Regions from separate parts of the Aeromonas sp. HMWF016 genome, predicted to be linked through region 1. Evidence: predicted binding sites of a transcription regulator. Region 1 holds the regulator's gene; the other holds the start of a gene.
What was found. Region 1 encodes NrdR, which represses ribonucleotide reductase genes. Its sites were predicted from a motif close to CACNNTATANNGTG; they were not measured.
Positions count from the first base shown of each region.

Region 1 (9,536 bases):
CCTCGCCCTGTGTGACGGTGACCTTGCTGCCATCCAGTCCACCGACGGATGCATAGTCGGAGCCGGAAAACTTGCGGCACTCCGAGCAGTGGCAGTTGCCCATGTAGTCGAACTGGTCAGGCAGGGTGAGGTGGATGGCACCGCAGAGGCAGCTGGCGTGTAACTGTTTCATTATCTGTTCCTTGTGCCATTTGGCACATCAGAGAGAGTGGGTATCGTCATCGCGAAAGAGCACCTGCTTGCACTTGGAACAGACCCATTCGCGACGATAATCTGCCAGATGTACCAGCCCCACTTCCATCAATTCGTGATGGCCGCAGTGGGAACAGAAGATGATGTCGCCATCGACCGCCTCCGGGTGGATCGCCAGATACTCCATCTTTGTCGGGAGCTCCTCCCACGCGCTGGTGGGGATATGCTTGCGCTGGCTGGTGTAGTAGACCCAGTAAAACAGAAAAAAGATCGCCAGGATCAGAAAGGTGAGCAGATGATCCATCTTCAATTCCTCCGGTTAGGTGCAGCCCCTCGGATGCATGGCTGCAATCAGCTCCATCATGATGAAATTTGTTTCGAATGAAGATGTTACCGGAAGGCTAACGGGATCGTTGTGATCCCCTTCTGGTTTTGCCCAGTTCAAAAGCAGGGTTGAATGAGACTTTTTGAGTCACGATTGCAGGCCGGGGCGGGCAGGCACTCCTGATTTTTACAACATAAATTCAACATTTTTTTAGGTGGTTGGACTGTCTCTTTGATCCAGCTCACGTTACAATGCGCGGGCCCACTTCACCTATCGCGCAAACGATTTTCAGGAGAGAAACGGATGTTGAAACGTGACATGACCATCGCCAATTATGATCCGCAATTGTGGCAGGCCATCACAGACGAAACCCGTCGTCAGGAAGAGCATATCGAGCTGATTGCGTCCGAGAACTACACCAGCCCCCGAGTCATGGAAGCCCAGGGCTCCCAGCTGACCAACAAGTACGCTGAAGGTTACCCCGCCAAGCGTTACTACGGTGGTTGCGAGTATGTGGATGTGGTTGAAACCCTGGCTATCGAGCGCGCCAAAGAGCTGTTCGGTGCCACCTACGCCAACGTGCAGCCGCACTCCGGCTCCCAGGCCAACAGCGCCGTCTACATGGCCCTGCTGCAGCCGGGCGACACCGTACTGGGCATGAACCTGGCCCACGGCGGTCACCTGACTCACGGCTCTCCGGTCAACTTCTCCGGCAAGCTGTACAACATCGTGCCTTACGGTATCGATGAGTCTGGCAAGATCGACTACGACGATATGGAGCGCCAGGCTGTCGAGCACAAGCCGAAGATGATGATCGGTGGCTTCTCCGCCTACTCCGGCATCGTTGACTGGGCCCGCATGCGTGAAATCGCCGACAAGGTGGGTGCCTACCTGTTCGTTGACATGGCCCACGTGGCAGGCCTCATCGCCGCTGGCGTCTATCCGAACCCGGTTCCCCACGCTCACGTGGTCACCTCCACCACCCACAAGACCCTGGCCGGTCCGCGTGGTGGTCTGATCCTCTCCGCCGCTGACGATGAGGAGCTCTACAAGAAGCTCAACTCTGCCGTCTTCCCGGGTGGTCAGGGTGGCCCGCTGATGCACGTCATCGCCGGTAAAGCCGTTGCCTTCAAAGAGGCGCTGGAGCCCGAGTTCAAGACCTATCAGGCTCAGGTCGTGAAAAACGCCAAGGCGATGGCTGCTACCTTCATCGAGCGCGGTTACAAGATCGTCTCCGGCGGTACCGACAACCACCTGATGCTGGTTGATCTGATCGGCCGCGAGCTGACCGGTAAGGATGCTGACGCTGCGCTGGGCAAAGCCAACATCACCGTCAACAAGAACTCCGTGCCCAACGACCCGCGCTCCCCGTTCGTCACCTCCGGTGTGCGGATCGGTACCCCGGCCATCACCCGCCGCGGTTTCAAGGAAGCCGAGTCCATCGAGCTGACCCACTGGATCTGCGACGTACTGGACAACCACGACAATGATGCCGTGCTGGCCACCGTACGCGAGAAGGTGCTGGATATCTGCCGCCGCTTCCCGGTGTATGGCTGATAAGTCAGACCGTCCGGTTTGAGACCAATGCCACCTTCGGGTGGCATTGTTTTTTATGGCGTTGGGCAACACGGGAGGAATGAGATTGAACCGCGAAGAGAAGATGCAGAGCGAAGAGGCACACTCCTGCGCAGAGCGGGACAAGGCGCTGGAGGCGGAGCTTCGGCTGGCAATCCGCGCCCAGTATCACTTTCGTGCCAGCGAGCAGGGGCTGCTGGCATGGGATGTACGGCGGCTGGTGCGACTGAGCCGTGATCTGCCGCGGCAGGCGGTGGCATTGAGCGACATTGCCGAGCTTGACCGCGATCACTGGTACGGTCATGGCAGCACCAGCCCCACGGTACGCAGCGTGGTCGAGCACTGCCAGCTCATCATGGCGGCGGATCTCGCCTATCCGATCATTCTCGATAGCGCCGGTCGGGTGATGGATGGCATGCACAGGGTCGGCAAGGCGCTGCTGCTGGGCCACAACCATATCGATGCGGTGCGGTTTATGGTCGATCCTGCCCCCGATTATCAGGATTGCGATCCCGATAGCCTGCCTTATGACGACTGAGTTGCCTCCTGGCAATAACGACTGGAAAAATCACGCTTTTGCGCTTTTTACCGCGGTTGGATGGCCGTGCTACACTGGCCGACCTAACACCCGCACCTGTGGCGGGTGCCCCGTTTTGTTAACGCCGGAGGTCAGATGCATTGCCCTTTCTGTAGTGCCGTTGATACCAAGGTGATCGATTCCCGTCTGGTGGCCGAAGGCCATCAGGTGCGCCGCCGTCGCGAATGCCTGCTCTGTCACGAGCGTTTTACCACCTTCGAGATGGCCGAGCTGGTGATGCCGCGGGTCATCAAGTCCAACGGTTCGCGCGAGCCGTTCAACGAGGACAAGCTGCGGGCCGGTATCCTGCGGGCGCTGGAGAAGCGTCCGGTGAGCATGGAAGCCATCGAAAAGGCGGTCAACCACATCAAGTCACGCCTGCGCGCTACCGGCGAGCGGGAAGTCGCCTCCCAGCTGGTGGGCAATTTGGTGATGGATGAACTCAAGGGATTGGACAAGGTGGCCTATATCCGCTTTGCCTCCGTCTATCGCAGCTTTGAAGATATCCGTGAGTTTGGCGAAGAGATCGCCAAGCTGGAGAAGTAACGGCTGCGAACCCCTCCCGGATCGGAGGGGGCATAATCGGCCGGGGCCGCCACGCTGGCTGCCGGCTGGCAAATGGACTGTTACGCCAGTGAAACATCCAAGCTGAGTATTGTTTCGCTGGTGAAAAAATATGAGGGCGTGCGACCGCAATCTGCGAGTCGGCGCCTGCCGCCATGGCAGGAGATGCCATGGCCGATCTGCCCGATGTTGTTGGCGATAAGATGGTGAGCTGCAAGAGGTAAGAGAACGCAACTCATCTTCTTGCCCCATCAGATTGCTGCACCACACGGGATACGTTGCTGGAAACAGGAGCCCGGATGTTTAGTCAAGATGATTACCAATGGATGAGTCGGGCCCTCGAGCTGGCCCGCCGCGGCCGTTACACCACGGCCCCCAACCCCTGCGTCGGCGCCGTGCTGGTCAAGGATGGCGTGGTGGTTGGCGAGGGGTGGCATCAGAAGGCGGGCGAGTCCCATGCCGAGGTCTACGCCCTGCGCGCCGCCGGTGACAACGCCCGTGGTGCCACCGCCTATGTGACCCTCGAACCCTGCTCCCACCACGGTCGTACTCCCCCCTGTGCCGAGGCGCTGATCAATGCCGGCGTGGCCCGGGTGGTGGCGGCCATGGTTGACCCGAATCCCCAGGTGGGCGGACGCGGCCTGCGCATGCTCTCCGAAGCTGGCATCAAGACCGATTTCGGCCTGCTGGCGAGCGAAGCGGAAGCGCTCAACCCGGGCTTTTTCAAGCGGATGCGTACCGCCTTCCCGCGAGTGACCGTCAAGCTGGGGGCCAGTCTCGATGGCCGCACCGCCATGGCGAGCGGCGAGAGCCAGTGGATCACCTCCCCGGATGCGCGCCGTGACGTGCAGCGGCTGCGTGCCCGCCACGATGCGGTGCTCTCCAGCGCCGAGACTGTGCTGGCCGATGGCGCCTCCCTGACCGTGCGCTGGGACGAGCTGCCCCCCTCGGTCAAGGCGAGCTATCCCAAAGAGACCCTGCGCCAGCCGCTGCGGGTCATCGTCGATTCGCAAAACCGGCTCACCCCCGACTTGCCGCTGTTCCAGAGCGAGAGTCCGGTGCTGCTGGCGCGTCACAAGGCGTCCGGCGAGTGGCCCGCGTGGGTGCAGCAGCTGGAGCTGCCGCTGCTGGATGGCAAGCTGGATCTGGTCAGCCTGTTCATGCTGCTGGCCAAACAGAATATCAACTCGGTACTGGTCGAGGCGGGCCCGCGGCTGTGCGGCGCTCTGCTGGAAAAGGGGCTGGTGGATGAGCTGGTGCTCTATCAGGCGCCCAAATTGATGGGCGATGAGGGGCGCGGCCTGTTCCATCTGCCCGGCCTGACCCGGCTGTTCCAGGCCCCCAAGCTCGCCATCAAGGATGTGCGCATGGTAGGGCCGGATATTCGCATTACCGCCAAAATAGCCTGATCTTTCAATGTTCAAGGGGGCAGCAGCTGCCCCCTTCATCAGCAAGGTGATCTGCATGTTTACCGGAATTATCGAAGCGGTGGGGACTCTGGCCGAGCTGCGCCGTCAGGGGGAGGACATGGCCCTTACCGTCCATGCCCCCGCACTGGATTTTAGCGACGTCAAACTGGGTGACTCCATCGCCACCAACGGCGTCTGCCTCACCGTCGTGGCGCTGGGCGACAAGCGCTATACCGCCGACGTGTCGCTGGAAACCCTCTCCCGTACCGGCTTTGCCGCCGCCAAGGTGGGCGATCGGGTCAACCTCGAGAAGGCGCTGATGCCCACCTCCCGCCTCGGCGGCCATCTGGTCTCCGGCCACGTGGACGGGGTAGGGGAAGTGAAAAGCGTCTCCAGCAGCGGCCGCGCCATCGAGTACTGGATCAAGGCGCCGGGGGAGCTCTCCCGCTACATCGCCGAGAAGGGCTCCATTGCGGTGGATGGCATCAGCCTTACCGTCAACGCGGTGCAGGGGGAGCTGTTCCGCCTGACCATCGTGCCCCACACCGCGCAGGAGACCACCATCGCCAGCTGGAAGCCGGGCCACAAGGTCAACCTCGAGGTCGATCAGATCGCCCGCTATCTGGAGCGGCTGATGATGGGCAAGAGTCAGGAGAGCTGCGCCTCCACCCTGACTCTGGACAAGCTGGCCAAGGCCGGTTTTCTCTGATGGTCGGGGGGCTGGCCCCGACCAAAACGATTTTCTGTGATCCCGCTCCGATTGAAATGGGGCCATGCGCCCCAATCTAGAGCAGCATATCTCGCATTCCCGTTGAGCCTGCGGGCTCAATCCCCAAATAGACAGATGGAGTAGCCCATGGCGCTGAGCACAACCCAGGAAATCATTGCCGACATAAAGGCTGGCAAGATGGTGATCCTGATGGATGACGAAGACAGGGAGAACGAAGGGGACCTCATCATGGCCGCCTCCTGCGTCCGTCCGGAGGATATCAACTTCATGGCCCGCTACGGCCGTGGCCTCATCTGCCTGACCCTGACCCGGGATCGCTGCAAGCAATTGGCGCTGCCGCTGATGGTGGATCGCAACAATGCCCAGTTCTCCACCGCCTTTACCGTCTCCATCGAGGCGGCAGAAGGGGTGACCACAGGTATCTCCGCCGCTGATCGCGCGGTGACCGTGCAGGCCGCCGTGGCGGCCAATGCCAAGGCGGCCGATCTGGTGCAGCCGGGCCACATTTTCCCGCTGATGGCGCAGGATGGCGGCGTGCTGACCCGTGCCGGCCACACCGAAGCGGGCTGCGATCTGGCCCGTCTGGCCGGTTTCGAGCCTGCCGCCGTCATCGTCGAGATCCTCAATGAAGATGGCACCATGGCGCGCCGCCCGGATCTGGAGCTGTTCGCCGAGGAGCACGGCATCAAGCTTGGCACCATCGCCGACCTTATCGAGTACCGTAACCAGCACGAGACCACGGTCGAGAAGGTGGCCGAATGCAAGCTGCCGACCGAGTTTGGCGAGTTTGATCTCATCACTTTCCGCGACACCATCGACAATCAGGTTCACTTCGCCCTGAAAAAGGGTGAGGTGCAGGCCGATCAGCCGACCCTGGTGCGGGTTCACCTGCACGACGTGCTGAGCGATCTGCTGCTGACCGATCGCCATGCCGCCCGCAGCTGGCCGCTGCCCAAATCCATGGCCCGCATTGCCGACGAGGGCGGGGTGCTGGTGATCCTGGGGGCGGAAGCCCACGGCGCCGAGCTGCTGGCCCGGGTCAGGGGCTTTGAAGCTGCCGACAAGGGGTTGGCGCCGGAAGGAGCCAAGTGGCAGGGCACTTCGCGCCGGGTAGGCGTCGGTTCCCAGATCCTCAAGGCCCTTGGCGTGAGCAAGATGCGCCTGTTGAGCTCGCCGAAGAAGTACCATGCCCTCGGTGGTTTCGGTCTGGAAGTGGTTGAATACATAGGCGAATAACAGCCACAGTTGCGGCTTGCCGAGGGCGTTATCCGTCCTCGGCAAGTCGTGGAGTATGCCGGCGCATGACCACGCCGGCCCGTTGAATTTGCGATCATGGCCGCTCGTTGCGGCCATGGTTTTTGTCGTGGGTCTGTTGTGCTAGAATGTGCGCACTTTTGACTCCGGCCCTTTTGCTTTCACAGATACAGGATTTCCAATGAAGGTTATCGAAGGAAACATTGCCGCTCCCGAGGCGCGCGTTGCCATTGTCGTTGCCCGTTTCAACAGCTTCATCAACGACAGCCTGGTGAGTGGTGCAGTAGACGTACTGAAGCGTCAAGGTCAAGTGCAGGACAGCAATCTGACTCTGGTGAAAGTACCGGGCGCAGTTGAAATGCCGCTGGTTATCAAGAAGCTGGCCAAGAGCGGCAAATATGACGCCATCGTGGCGGTCGGTACTGTCATCCGTGGCGGCACCTACCACTTCGATCTGGTGGCAAACGAGAACAGCAAAGGCATGGCCCAGGTGATGATGGAGTATGAAATCCCCGTCGCCTTCGGCGTGCTGACTACCGAAAACATTGAACAAGCCATCGAGCGTGCAGGTACCAAGGCGGGTAACAAGGGTGCAGAGGCTGCACTGGCAGCGCTTGAAATGATCAACGTCCTGAAAGAACTGGACGTGTAACGAGGAGAAATGCATTGAAACCGTCTGAGCGCCGTAAAGCCCGTCATTGCGCCACCCAGGCCATCTACCAGTGGCAGATGACCAAGGCCAACGTGGGTGACATCGAAGAGCAGTTCAAGATCGATCAGGACACCAAGGGTGTAGACCTGAACTACTTCCGCGATCTGCTGTTCGGGGTATCGCTCCACTGCAACGAGCTGGACAAGGTCTTCGCACCTTTCCTCTCCCGTCCGCTGGAAGAAGTGGACATGGTGGACAAGGCGATCCTGCGTCTGGCGACCTATGAGCTGACCCGTCGTGATGATGTGCCGCCGCGCGTGGTCATCAACGAAGCGATCGAGCTGGCCAAAGCCTTCGCCGCCGATGACAGCCACAAGTTTGTCAACGGTGTACTGGACAAGGTGATCAAGTCGCTGGACAAGCGCTGATAGCTGCGTTCATCAGCATCTAATAGAGGAGCCAGCTTATCGCTGGCTTTTTACTGTATGGGTGAATTCGAGCTGATTGATAAGTACTTCAAGGTCCCCCACGCCCGCAAGGACGTGGTGATGGGCCCTGGAGACGATTGCGCCCTGCTGACCCTGCCCCCCGACACCCAGCTGGCGGTGAGCACGGATACCCTGGTCAGCGGCGTGCACTTCTTCCCCGACATGGATCCGGTCGATCTCGGCTACAAGGCGCTGGCGGTCAATCTCTCCGATCTCGCCGCCATGGGGGCCGAGCCGCGCTGGGTCTCGCTGGCGCTGACGCTGCCGGCCATCAACGAAAGCTGGGTTGCCGGCTTTGCCGAAGGATTCCTGGAGCTCGCCGAGTACTACAACGTGGCGCTGGTGGGCGGGGACATGACCCGCGGGCCGCTCTCCATCACGGTGTCGGTCAAGGGGTCGGTGCCTGCCGGTCGCGCCCTGATGCGCAGCGGTGCCAAAGCCGGTGACGGCATCTATGTCACCGGCACTCTGGGGGATGCCGCCCTGGCGCTCTCCCACCTGCTGGGCAAACGCACCCTCAACGAGAACCAGTTGGCGGCCGTGCTGCCGCGCCTCGACCACCCTCATCCCCGCATTCTGGCCGGACAGGCACTGCGCGGACTGGCGGGCAGTGCGCTGGATCTCTCCGACGGTCTGGCATCGGATCTTGGCCATATCCTCAAGGCGTCCGGTGTGCGGGCCCAGATCGACCTCGATCTGCTGCCGCTCTCGCCGGTGCTGCAGGATGCGGTGAGCGAGCAGGATGCGTGGCAGCTAGCGCTGGCCGGCGGCGATGACTACGAGCTCTGCTTCACCGTACCGCAGGAGCATCACGGCGCGCTCGATACCGCGCTGGCCCACAGCGGGGTCAAGTTTACCCGTATCGGCCGCATCGTGGCGGGTGAACCGGGCATCGAGTACCTGCGTGGCGAGCAGCCGGTCGAGCTGCAACTGAAAGGGTGGGATCACTTCGCATGAGTCTGTTCACGATAAAGCCCGAGCTGAAACGACTGGATCTGAAGAATCCGCTCCACTTTCTGGCGGTGGGCTTTGGCTCCGGTCTCTCCCCCAAGGCGCCGGGCACCATGGGAACGATCGCCGCCATCCCGCTCTACCTGCTGGTGAGTGGGCTGCCAACCCACTGGTTTATCGCCCTGCTGGTGGTGGGTTTCCTGATCGGTATCCGCATCTGCCAGAGCGCCACCGATGCCATCGGCATACCGGATCACGGCGCCATCGTCTGGGACGAGGTGATCGGCTTTGGCGTCACCATGATAGCTGCGCCGGCCGGTTGGGAGTGGGTACTGGCGGGCTTCCTGCTGTTTCGCCTGTTCGATGTGCTCAAACCCTGGCCCATCTCCTGGTTTGATCGCCGTATCCACGGCGGCCTTGGCATCATGCTGGACGATCTGATCGCCGCTCTGTTCGCCCTCATTTGTATGCAATTACTGGCCGCCTGGCTCGCTTGATTGCCCTCTCCCGGGGAGTGACTGTTACAGCTCTCCCCGATTTATATCTGCCTAATTTTCATTCATCGGCATATGCTGCCGTATATCATCCATTTCACATAAATATTCACTACTCATTCGGGGCCTTACCGCGAACAGAGAATAGTGATAAATGCTGCTTGTTGCGTTCTTGTTGAAATTAAAGTAATGCTAGCGGTAGGTATATGGATATGCGGGCCGTTTTTGTGACTATAGTCATCATTTTTCGCTATGGAAATGGTGGTTATCTGCGCAAAACATTGCGGAATTGTATAACTCAATCATTTACACCCGTGGGCAAACC
Region 1 is NZ_CAWNWX010000112.1:110,408-119,943, reverse strand. Features, by position in the region: gene AACS24_RS19485 (GFA family protein) at 1-172, opposite strand, end outside; gene AACS24_RS19480 (hypothetical protein) at 200-496, opposite strand; gene glyA (serine hydroxymethyltransferase) at 821-2,074, shown strand; gene AACS24_RS19470 (hypothetical protein) at 2,154-2,630, shown strand; gene nrdR (transcriptional regulator NrdR) at 2,766-3,215, shown strand; gene ribD (bifunctional diaminohydroxyphosphoribosylaminopyrimidine deaminase/5-amino-6-(5-phosphoribosylamino)uracil reductase RibD) at 3,533-4,642, shown strand; gene AACS24_RS19455 (riboflavin synthase) at 4,698-5,351, shown strand; gene ribBA (bifunctional 3,4-dihydroxy-2-butanone-4-phosphate synthase/GTP cyclohydrolase II) at 5,499-6,608, shown strand; gene ribH (6,7-dimethyl-8-ribityllumazine synthase) at 6,808-7,278, shown strand; gene nusB (transcription antitermination factor NusB) at 7,293-7,706, shown strand; gene thiL (thiamine-phosphate kinase) at 7,764-8,723, shown strand; gene AACS24_RS19430 (phosphatidylglycerophosphatase A family protein) at 8,720-9,214, shown strand.

Region 2 (9,536 bases), on a different contig from region 1:
TCAACGCCCAAAGCGTCGTTCTCGTCTTCGTCGCTCTCGGCGATGCGCTGCAGGCCAACCACGGTCTCGTCTTCACCGGTACGGATCAGACGGACACCGCCGGTGTTACGGCCAATGACGCTCACCTCGGCAACACGGGTACGCACCAGGGTACCGCCGTTGGTGATCAGCATGATCTGGTCGGTATCTTCGACCTGGATCGCATCGATCACCTTGCCATTGCGCTCATCCACCTTGATGGAGATAACGCCCTGGGTACCACGGCTCTTGGTCGGGTATTCGGCCAACGCAGTCCGCTTGCCGTAACCGTTCTCGGTGGCGGTGAGGATGGCACCTTCGCCGCGCGGAACGATGAGGGAAACCACCTTGTCACCAGCGCCCAGCTTGATGCCGCGTACACCGGCGGCGGTACGACCCATGGGACGCACGCCCTTGAAGGTGACCTTGCTTTCGGTGCCTTCGCCGTTGTCGCTGCCATCATCGTCATTGCCGGCATCGTCGTCGGTTTCAACGTCATCGCTGACATCGGCATCAGCGCGACCGCTGCCTTCCGCGAAGCGAACGACTTTACCCGCATCGGAGAAGAGCATGATCTCGTTGCTGCCATCGGTGATATCCACCCCGATCAGCTCATCACCCTCTTTGAGGTTGATGGCGCGGATACCGGAGGAGAGCGGACGGCTGAAGTCAGAGAGGCTGGTCTTCTTCACGGTACCGTTGGCGGTGGCGAAGAACACATACTTCTCGGCGTCATATTCCTTCACCGGCAGGATGGCGGTGATACGCTCACCCTCTTCCAGCGGCAGCAGGTTGATGATCGGACGACCACGGGCGCCACGGGACGCTTCCGGCAGCTGGTAAACCTTGAGCCAGTAGACCTTGCCACGGGTGGAGAAGCACAGAATGGTGTCGTGGGTGTTGGCCACCAGCAGACGCTCCACAAAGTCCTCTTCCTTGATCCGGGTGGCCGACTTGCCACGACCACCGCGGCGCTGGGCCTCGTAGTCGGAGAGCGGCTGATACTTCACATAGCCCTGGTGAGACAGGGTAACCACCACATCTTCCGGGGTGATCAGATCTTCGATGTTGATCTCGGCACTGGACATGCTGATCTCGGTGCGACGCTCGTCGCCATACTGCTCGCGCACGGCCAGCAGTTCATCGCGGATCACTTCCATCAGACGAGCCGGGCTCGCCAGGATGTGCAGCAGCTCGGCGATCAGATCCAGCAGAGATTGGTACTCTTCCAGGATCTTCTCGTGCTCGAGGCCGGTCAGCTTGTGCAGACGCAGGTCAAGGATGGCCTGGGCTTGCTGTTCGGTCAGGAAGTATTGGCCTTCACGGATACCGAACTCCGGCTCCAGCCACTCTGGCCGTGCCGCGTCGTCGCCCGCCTTTTCCAGCATGGCGGCCACGTTGCCAAGTTCCCAGCCCTTGGCAACCAGGCCCGCTTTCGCGTCGGCCGGGGTCGCGCTGTGGCGAATAAGCTCGATGATGGGATCGATGTTGGCCAGCGCAACCGCCAGACCTTCCAAAATGTGCGCCCGATCCCGCGCCTTGCGCAGTTCGAACACGGTCCGGCGAGTCACCACTTCACGACGGTGCAGCAGGAACGCATCCAGGATCTCTTTAAGGTTCATCACCTTGGGCTGGTTGTTATCGAGCGCCACCATGTTGATGCCGAACGTGGTCTGCATCTGGGTGTGCTTGTAGAGATTGTTCAGCACAATCTCGCCGGACTCGCCGCGCTTGATCTCGATAACGATGCGCATGCCGTCTTTGTCAGACTCATCGCGCAGGGCACTGATGCCCTCGATCTTCTTCTCTTTGACCAGCTCGGCGATCTTCTCGATCAGTCGAGCCTTGTTCACCTGATAGGGGATCTCGTGAACGATGATGGTCTCGCGACTGGTCTTCTCGTCCACTTCCACTTCAGCTTTGGCCCGCACATAGATGGAGCCACGACCGGTACGGTACGCCTGCACGATGCCGGAACGACCGTTGATAATGCCGCCGGTGGGGAAATCCGGGCCGGTGATGTAGGTCATCAGCTCGTCAATGGTGAGGTCGCCGTTCTCGATCAGCGCCAGGCAGCCATTGACAATCTCGGTGAGATTGTGAGGCGGAATGTTGGTCGCCATGCCCACCGCGATACCGGAGGAGCCGTTGACCAGCAGGTTGGGAACCTTGGTAGGCATGACCGCCGGGATCATCTCGGTGCCGTCATAGTTCGGCACCCAGTCCACGGTCTCTTTGTCCAGATCAGCCAGCAGCTCGTGTGAGATGCGGGCCATCCGCACTTCGGTATAACGCATCGCCGCGGCGCTGTCGCCGTCGACTGAACCGAAGTTGCCCTGACCATCGACCAGCATGTAACGCATGGAGAAATCCTGCGCCATCCGGACAATGGTGTCATACACAGCGCTATCGCCGTGCGGGTGATATTTACCGATTACGTCACCGACCACACGGGCCGATTTTTTATAGGGCTTGTTCCAGTCGTTCCCCAACTCGTTCATAGCAAACAGAACGCGGCGGTGAACCGGTTTCAAGCCATCACGCACATCCGGCAGAGCTCGTCCTACGATCACGCTCATGGCGTAATCAAGATAGGAACTCTTGAGCTCTTCTTCGATGTTGACCGGCGTGATCTCTCTGGCCAGATCGCTCATAGAAAGCCTTATCCCTAATTAGTTGTTCTTTGGCTTAAACAGCGCGACATGGTAACACACTGAGCCAAATACCTTAAGCCACAAATCGGGTATCAGATCGGGCTGGTGTGACAAAGTCCGTCCGTTATAATGCCCGCCAGGACAATAGATTGCGCCCATGACTCAGAAGCGGGCGCCCTGCCACAGGATCTTCGAAAAATGAACAGTGATGCCAATGTCGATCTGACAGAAATCGCCAAGTTTGAAGCCATCGCCTCCCGCTGGTGGGACATGGAAGGTGAATTCAAACCCCTGCATCAAATCAATCCGGTACGCCTTGACTGGATCACCGACAAAAGTGGCGGTCTGTTTGGCAAGCGCATGCTCGATATCGGCTGCGGTGGTGGCATCCTCTCCGAGAGCATGGCCCGCCGTGGCGCCAGGGTCACCGGCATCGACATGGGCAAGGAGCCCCTCGGCGTCGCCCGCTTGCACGCTCTGGAGCAGGGTGTCGAGCTCGAGTACCGCCAGATCACCGCCGAAGCCCATGCCGCCGAAGTGCCGGGCCAGTATGACGTAGTCACCTGCATGGAGATGCTGGAGCATGTGCCGGACCCCGCCTCCGTGCTGCGCGCCATCGCGACTTTGGTACGCCCGGGCGGCCGGGTGTTCGTCTCCACCATCAACCGCAACCCCAAATCCTATCTGATGATGATCATCGGGGCCGAATACCTGATGAAGATGGTGCCCAAGGGTACCCACGATCACAAAAAATTCATCACCCCGGCCGAACTGTGTCGCATGGGTGAAGCGGCTGGCCTGCTGGTGCGGGACATGAGCGGCGTCCACTACGCCCCCCTCACCAACCAGTTCAAGCTCGGCAAAAATGTCGACGTCAACTATATGGTGGAGTTTGTCCGCCCGGAGCACGGTTGATGAGCGCCTCTCACCCTCTGCCCCTGCGCTGTGTGCTGTTCGATCTGGATGGCACCCTGCTCGACACAGCCCCGGATCTGGGGGCCGCCGTCAACCATGTACTGATAAACGAAGGCTTTGCGCCGCTTTCTGACGAGATCATTCGCCAGACCACCTCCCACGGCGCCCTCGGGCTGCTCAGGGCGGGGCTCGGCGATGATCTGCTGGAAGAGCTGGGGACCACGCGCCTGCGCAGTGCCCTGCTCGACTACTACGCAGCCAATCTTTGCGTCGGCACCCGCCCCTATGAAGGGATGGTGGATCTCATCGAGTGGCTCGACGAGAAGCAGCTGCCCTGGGGCATCGTCACCAACAAGCCAGCCTTTCTCACCGAGCCGCTGCTGGCGGCCCTGCCCGAGCTCGCCAGTTGCGGCGTCACCGTCAGCGCCGATACCCTGCCGGTACGCAAGCCCGACCCTGCCCCCATGTATTTTGCCTGCGAGAAGCTCGGCGTCGAAGCGAGTCACTGCCTCTATGTGGGGGATCATGTGCGCGACATCGAAGCGGGCCGCAACGCCGGCATGCGCACTGCAGTCGCTGGCTGGGGCTATCTCAATGATGAGGAAGATCCTGCCCAGTGGGGCGCCGATCTGCACTTTGATACCGTGCAGGCGCTGCACCACTGGCTGCGCTACGAGCTGGGCTGAAACTGCCGGTCGTAACGTAGCAAGAGTTGGGGCATCAGGGATCGATGCCCTTTTTTGCGGCCTTCTCCTGTCCCGACAGCTAACGAGAAGAGAGCGTAGATGGATAGCCAAGGCAACTTTAACTGTCGCAAAGAGTCCATATGACAACCTTGCTCCCATTTCACTGAGGCAACTGTCAGCAAGCAGACCGAGAAAGTGCGCTTCACATTTTGCAGTGACAACCGAGAGCTGGACAGCTTTTGTCCCTTGTTGGGCAATGGATAATCAGCCGCGGTTTGCTAGTAAAAAGGCCCCCTTTTCGCAAGCAAAAAAAGTTATTTAAATTTTCCATCTTCGATCGGGAGGCTTGCATTTGACGAAGCGGACGAATGAAAACCCGCTCACTGTGAGCAACCACTAACAGAGACAACAACACCCACAATTTATCCACAGCAAGCCAGTTATCCACACATTGCAATGCGCAGTCGACCTCACTATCTTGTAGCTCGACATCAAAATAACACTATATCTTGTGATTCATCGCACAATAGTTACCCAACAACTGCACCGGCCCGTCCTCCTGTGACCGCCTGCAGCCGGGTGGCGTGCGATGGTTTTTCGGGAATCAACTAAAGGTCATCAGCCAATGAACTTGTTTGTGACGAAGCGTAACGGACACAAAGAACCCATCGATCTGGATAAAATTCACCGCGTGCTGGACTGGGCCGCCGAGGGTCTCGACAACGTGTCGGTCTCCCAGGTAGAGCTCAAGTCCCACATCCAGTTCTATGACGGTATCCGTACCGCCGACATTCACGAAACCATCATCAAGGCAACGGCTGACCTCATCTCCGAGCAGACCCCGGACTACCAGTACATGGCTGCCCGTCTGGCCATCTTCCACCTGCGCAAGAAGGCCTACGGCCAGTTCGAACCGCCCCACCTCTACCAGCACGTGGCTCGTCTGGTCGACATGGGCAAGTACGACAAACACCTGCTGGGAGACTACACCCAGGCCGAATTCGAAGAGCTGAACGCGCACATGGATCACTGGCGCGACATGAACTTCTCCTACGCGGCGGTCAAGCAGTTGGAAGGCAAGTATCTGGTACAAAACCGCGTCACCGGCGAGATCTACGAGAGCCCGCAGTTCATCTACATCCTGGTAGCGGCCTGCCTCTTCTCCAAGTACCCGAAAGATACCCGTCTGGACTACATCAAGCGCTTCTATGATGCAGTCTCGACCTTCAAGATCTCGCTGCCGACCCCGATCATGAGCGGCGTGCGAACCCCGACCCGTCAGTTCAGCTCCTGCGTACTGATCGAGTGCGACGACAGCCTGGATTCCATCAACGCCACCGCCAGCTCCATCGTGCGTTACGTCTCCCAGCGCGCCGGTATCGGCATCAACGCTGGTCGCATCCGAGGTCTGGGCAGCCCCATCCGTGGCGGCGAAGCGTTCCACACCGGTTGCATCCCCTTCTACAAATACTTCCAGACTGCCGTGAAGTGCTGCTCCCAGGGCGGCGTGCGCGGCGGTGCGGCCACCCTGTTCTACCCGCTGTGGCACACCGAAGTGGAAAGCCTGCTGGTGCTGAAGAACAACCGCGGCGTGGAAGAGAACCGTGTCCGTCACATGGACTACGGCGTGCAGATCAACAAGCTGATGTACCAGCGCCTCATCAAGGGCGGTGACATCACACTGTTCTCCCCGTCCGATGCGCCGGGTCTGTACGATGCCTTCTTCGCCGATCAGGACAAGTTCGAAGAGCTCTACGTCAAGTACGAGCAGGATCCTGCCATTCGCAAGAAGACCCTCAAGGCAGTCGATCTCTTCTCCCTGATGATGCAGGAGCGTGCAGGTACCGGTCGCATCTACATCCAGAACGTCGATCACTGCAACACCCACAGCCCGTTTGATCCGAGCGTGGCGCCGGTACGCCAGTCCAACCTCTGCCTTGAGATTGCGCTGCCGACCAAGCCGCTCAACAACATCGACGACGAGAACGGCGAGATCGCCCTGTGCACCCTCTCCGCCTTCAACCTGGGTGCCATCGACAAGCTGGAAGATCTGGAAGAGATGGCCGATCTGGCCGTGCGTGCCCTCGATGCCCTGCTCGACTATCAGGACTACCCGATTGCCGCCGCCAAGCGTGGCAGCATGGGGCGTCGTACTCTGGGGATCGGCGTCATCAACTACGCCTACTACCTGGCCAAGAATGGTGCCCGCTACTCTGACGGCTCCGGTCTGGCGCTGACTCACCGCACTTTCGAAGCGATCCAGTACTACCTGCTGAAAGCCTCCGTGCAGCTGGCCCGCGAGTTCGGCCCCTGCCCGCTGTTTGGCGAGACCACCTACGCCCAAGGCATTTTGCCTATCGATACTTATAAGAAGGATCTGGATGTACTGTGCAACGAGCCACTGCTTCTGGATTGGGAAAGTCTGCGTGAAGAGATCAAGTCCGTGGGTCTGCGCAACTCTACCCTGACTGCCCTGATGCCGAGCGAGACCTCCAGCCAGATCTCCAACGCCACCAACGGCATCGAGCCGCCGCGCGGCCTGGTCTCGGTCAAGGCCTCCAAAGACGGCATTCTCAAACAGGTGGTGCCCGAGTATGATCGCCTGAAAGATCAATACGAATTGCTCTGGAAGCAACCGAGCGTTGACGGCTACCTGCAGCTGGTCGGTATCATGCAGAAGTTTGTGGATCAGGCGATCTCCGCCAACACCAACTACGACCCGGCCCGTTTCGAAGGCAACAAGGTGCCGATGAAACAGCTGCTGAAGGACTTGCTGACCGCCTACAAATACGGCCTCAAGACCCTGTACTATCACAACACCCGTGATGGTGCAGACGATGCCCAGACCGATCTGCAAGATGACGGTTGCGCTGGCGGGGCTTGCAAAATCTAAGTCACGGCAAGATCTGATAACCGGGCGGGAGCATGAAGCTCCCGCTCTCCTGTTTTCTCTATTCACATATTCTGGTAACCATGGCCTATTCAACTTTCTGCCAAACCCAAAACGACCAGCTCAAAGAGCCGATGTTTTTTGGCCAATCGGTCAACGTAGCCCGTTATGATCAACAAAAGCACGAAGTGTTCGAGCGCCTGATCGAGAAGCAGCTCTCCTTCTTCTGGCGCCCGGAAGAAGTGGATGTCTCCCACGATCGCATCGACTATCAGGCCCTGCCACCCCACGAGCAGCACATCTTCATCTCCAACCTGAAGTACCAGACCCTGCTGGACTCCATCCAGGGCCGCAGCCCGAACGTCGCCCTGCTGCCGCTGGTCTCCATTCCGGAGCTGGAAACCTGGATTGAGACCTGGGCCTTCTCCGAGACCATTCACTCTCGCTCCTACACCCACATCATCCGCAATATCGTCAACTCACCGGCCCAGGTGTTCGACGATATCGTGACCAACGAGCAGATCCTCAAGCGTGCTGGCTCCATCAGCCACTACTACGACGATCTGATCGAGTCGACCGCGCTCTACAACCTGCACGGTGAAGGAACCCATACGGTCTCTGGCCGCGAGGTGACCATCACATTGCGCGGGCTGAAGAAGAAACTCTATCTGTGCCTGATGAGCGTCAACGCGCTGGAAGCAATCCGCTTCTACGTCAGCTTCGCCTGTTCGTTTGCCTTCGCCGAGCGCGAGCTGATGGAAGGCAACGCCAAGATCATCAAGATGATCGCCCGTGACGAAGCACTTCATCTGACAGGGACGCAGCATATGCTGAACCTGATGCGTACCGGCCAGGATGACCCCGAGATGGCCGAGATCGCCGCCGAGTGCGAACAGGCCTGCTTCGAGATCTTCAAGGAAGCAGCCATTCAGGAGAAAGAGTGGGCCGAGTACCTGTTCCGGGACGGCTCCATGATCGGCCTGAACAAGGACATCCTCTGCCAGTACGTTGAGTACATCACCAACCTGCGCATGAGCGCGGTCGGCCTGCAACCCGCCTTTGCCGGCACCAAGCAGAACCCGATCCCCTGGATCAACACCTGGCTGTCGTCTGACAACGTACAGGTCGCCCCGCAAGAGGTAGAGGTAAGCTCCTATCTGGTCGGTCAGATCGACAGCGAAGTAAATGCCGACGATCTGGGTGATTTCGAACTGTGAGTGACGCCACCAACACGCTGACCCCTGCCCCGCACGCGCCTGCCGAACAGCATGCGATCGTGGCACCGCGGGTACATACCCGGGATGGTGCCGTGCTGCACGCCCATCCCGGCGAAAGCGTGTTGGAGACCCTGGAGCGCCACGGTCATCACGTGGAGTTCCAGTGCCGCAGCGGCTATTGCGGCGCTTGCCGCACGCCCTTGCTGGCAGGCTCGGTGCACTACGCCGCCGTGCCGCTGGCGTTTGTCTCGCAGGGAGAGTGCCTGCCCTGCTGCTGCAAACCGGTCGGCGCCATCAGGCTGGATATCCAGAAACGCTGATCCTGTTTGCAACACCTCGTGCGTACAGCCAAAGAGACCAAAACAAAAAGCCGCCGGATTGCTCCGGCGGCTTTTTACATCTATCTCGATGCCTAAGTGGGCTGCTGGCTGATACACCACCCGCCAGCTCTGGCGTTACAACCAGGGTGCGGCAGTCGGCCCATGGTGCAGACCCAACTTCCAGACCCGGCCGAAGTGCTTGTAGTGACCCGCTGCGACACCGGCCTTCTCGCCCATGCCGTGGTAGAGGTCGAGGTGGCCCTTCTTCACCGCTCCGCCCACATCCAGCGCAATCAACAGCCGCAGCTGATGCTTGCCGGTCCAGTTGCCCTCTTTGTCGAGCAAGGGCACTTCGGCGAGGATTGGGGTTCCCATCGGCAACAGGGTCTTGTCGGCAGCAACGGCCGCCATTGGCAGCAGCGGAATACCGGCAGCACCGATCACATCGTTGGTCGGGCGGCGCTCAAAGAAGACATAGGAGGGGTTCTGCTCCACCAGCTCCTTGACGCTCTCCTCCGGCTGGCGGCTCGCCCAATCCTTGATGGCTTTCATTGACATCTGCTCTTTGGGCACTTCACCGCGGTCGATCAGCACCCGGCCGATACTCACATAACCGTGGCCGTTCTTGCCGCTGTAGCCCAGATACTGCAGCCGGTCCTCATCGCCATAGTGCACAAAGCCGGAGCCCTGTACGTCCATCAGGAAGTTGTCGATAAGGGATTTGCTGTAGCCCAGCTCCAAGCCGCGGTTGGCCAGCGCCCCCTGATGGATCTGGGCCCGGGTCGGACAACGGCTGCCACAGTTGGGCATGGCATAAATAGGATATTTGTACTTGG
Region 2 is NZ_CAWNWX010000115.1:7,420-16,955, forward strand. Features, by position in the region: gene gyrA (DNA topoisomerase (ATP-hydrolyzing) subunit A) at 1-2,672, opposite strand, end outside; gene ubiG (bifunctional 2-polyprenyl-6-hydroxyphenol methylase/3-demethylubiquinol 3-O-methyltransferase UbiG) at 2,871-3,587, shown strand; gene AACS24_RS20115 (HAD family hydrolase) at 3,587-4,273, shown strand; gene nrdA (class 1a ribonucleoside-diphosphate reductase subunit alpha) at 4,899-7,166, shown strand; gene nrdB (class Ia ribonucleoside-diphosphate reductase subunit beta) at 7,247-8,380, shown strand; gene yfaE (class I ribonucleotide reductase maintenance protein YfaE) at 8,377-8,700, shown strand; gene mltA (murein transglycosylase A) at 8,836-9,536, opposite strand, start outside.
Region 2: the regulator NrdR is predicted to act here: its motif matches at 4,774-4,787, upstream of nrdA (class 1a ribonucleoside-diphosphate reductase subunit alpha).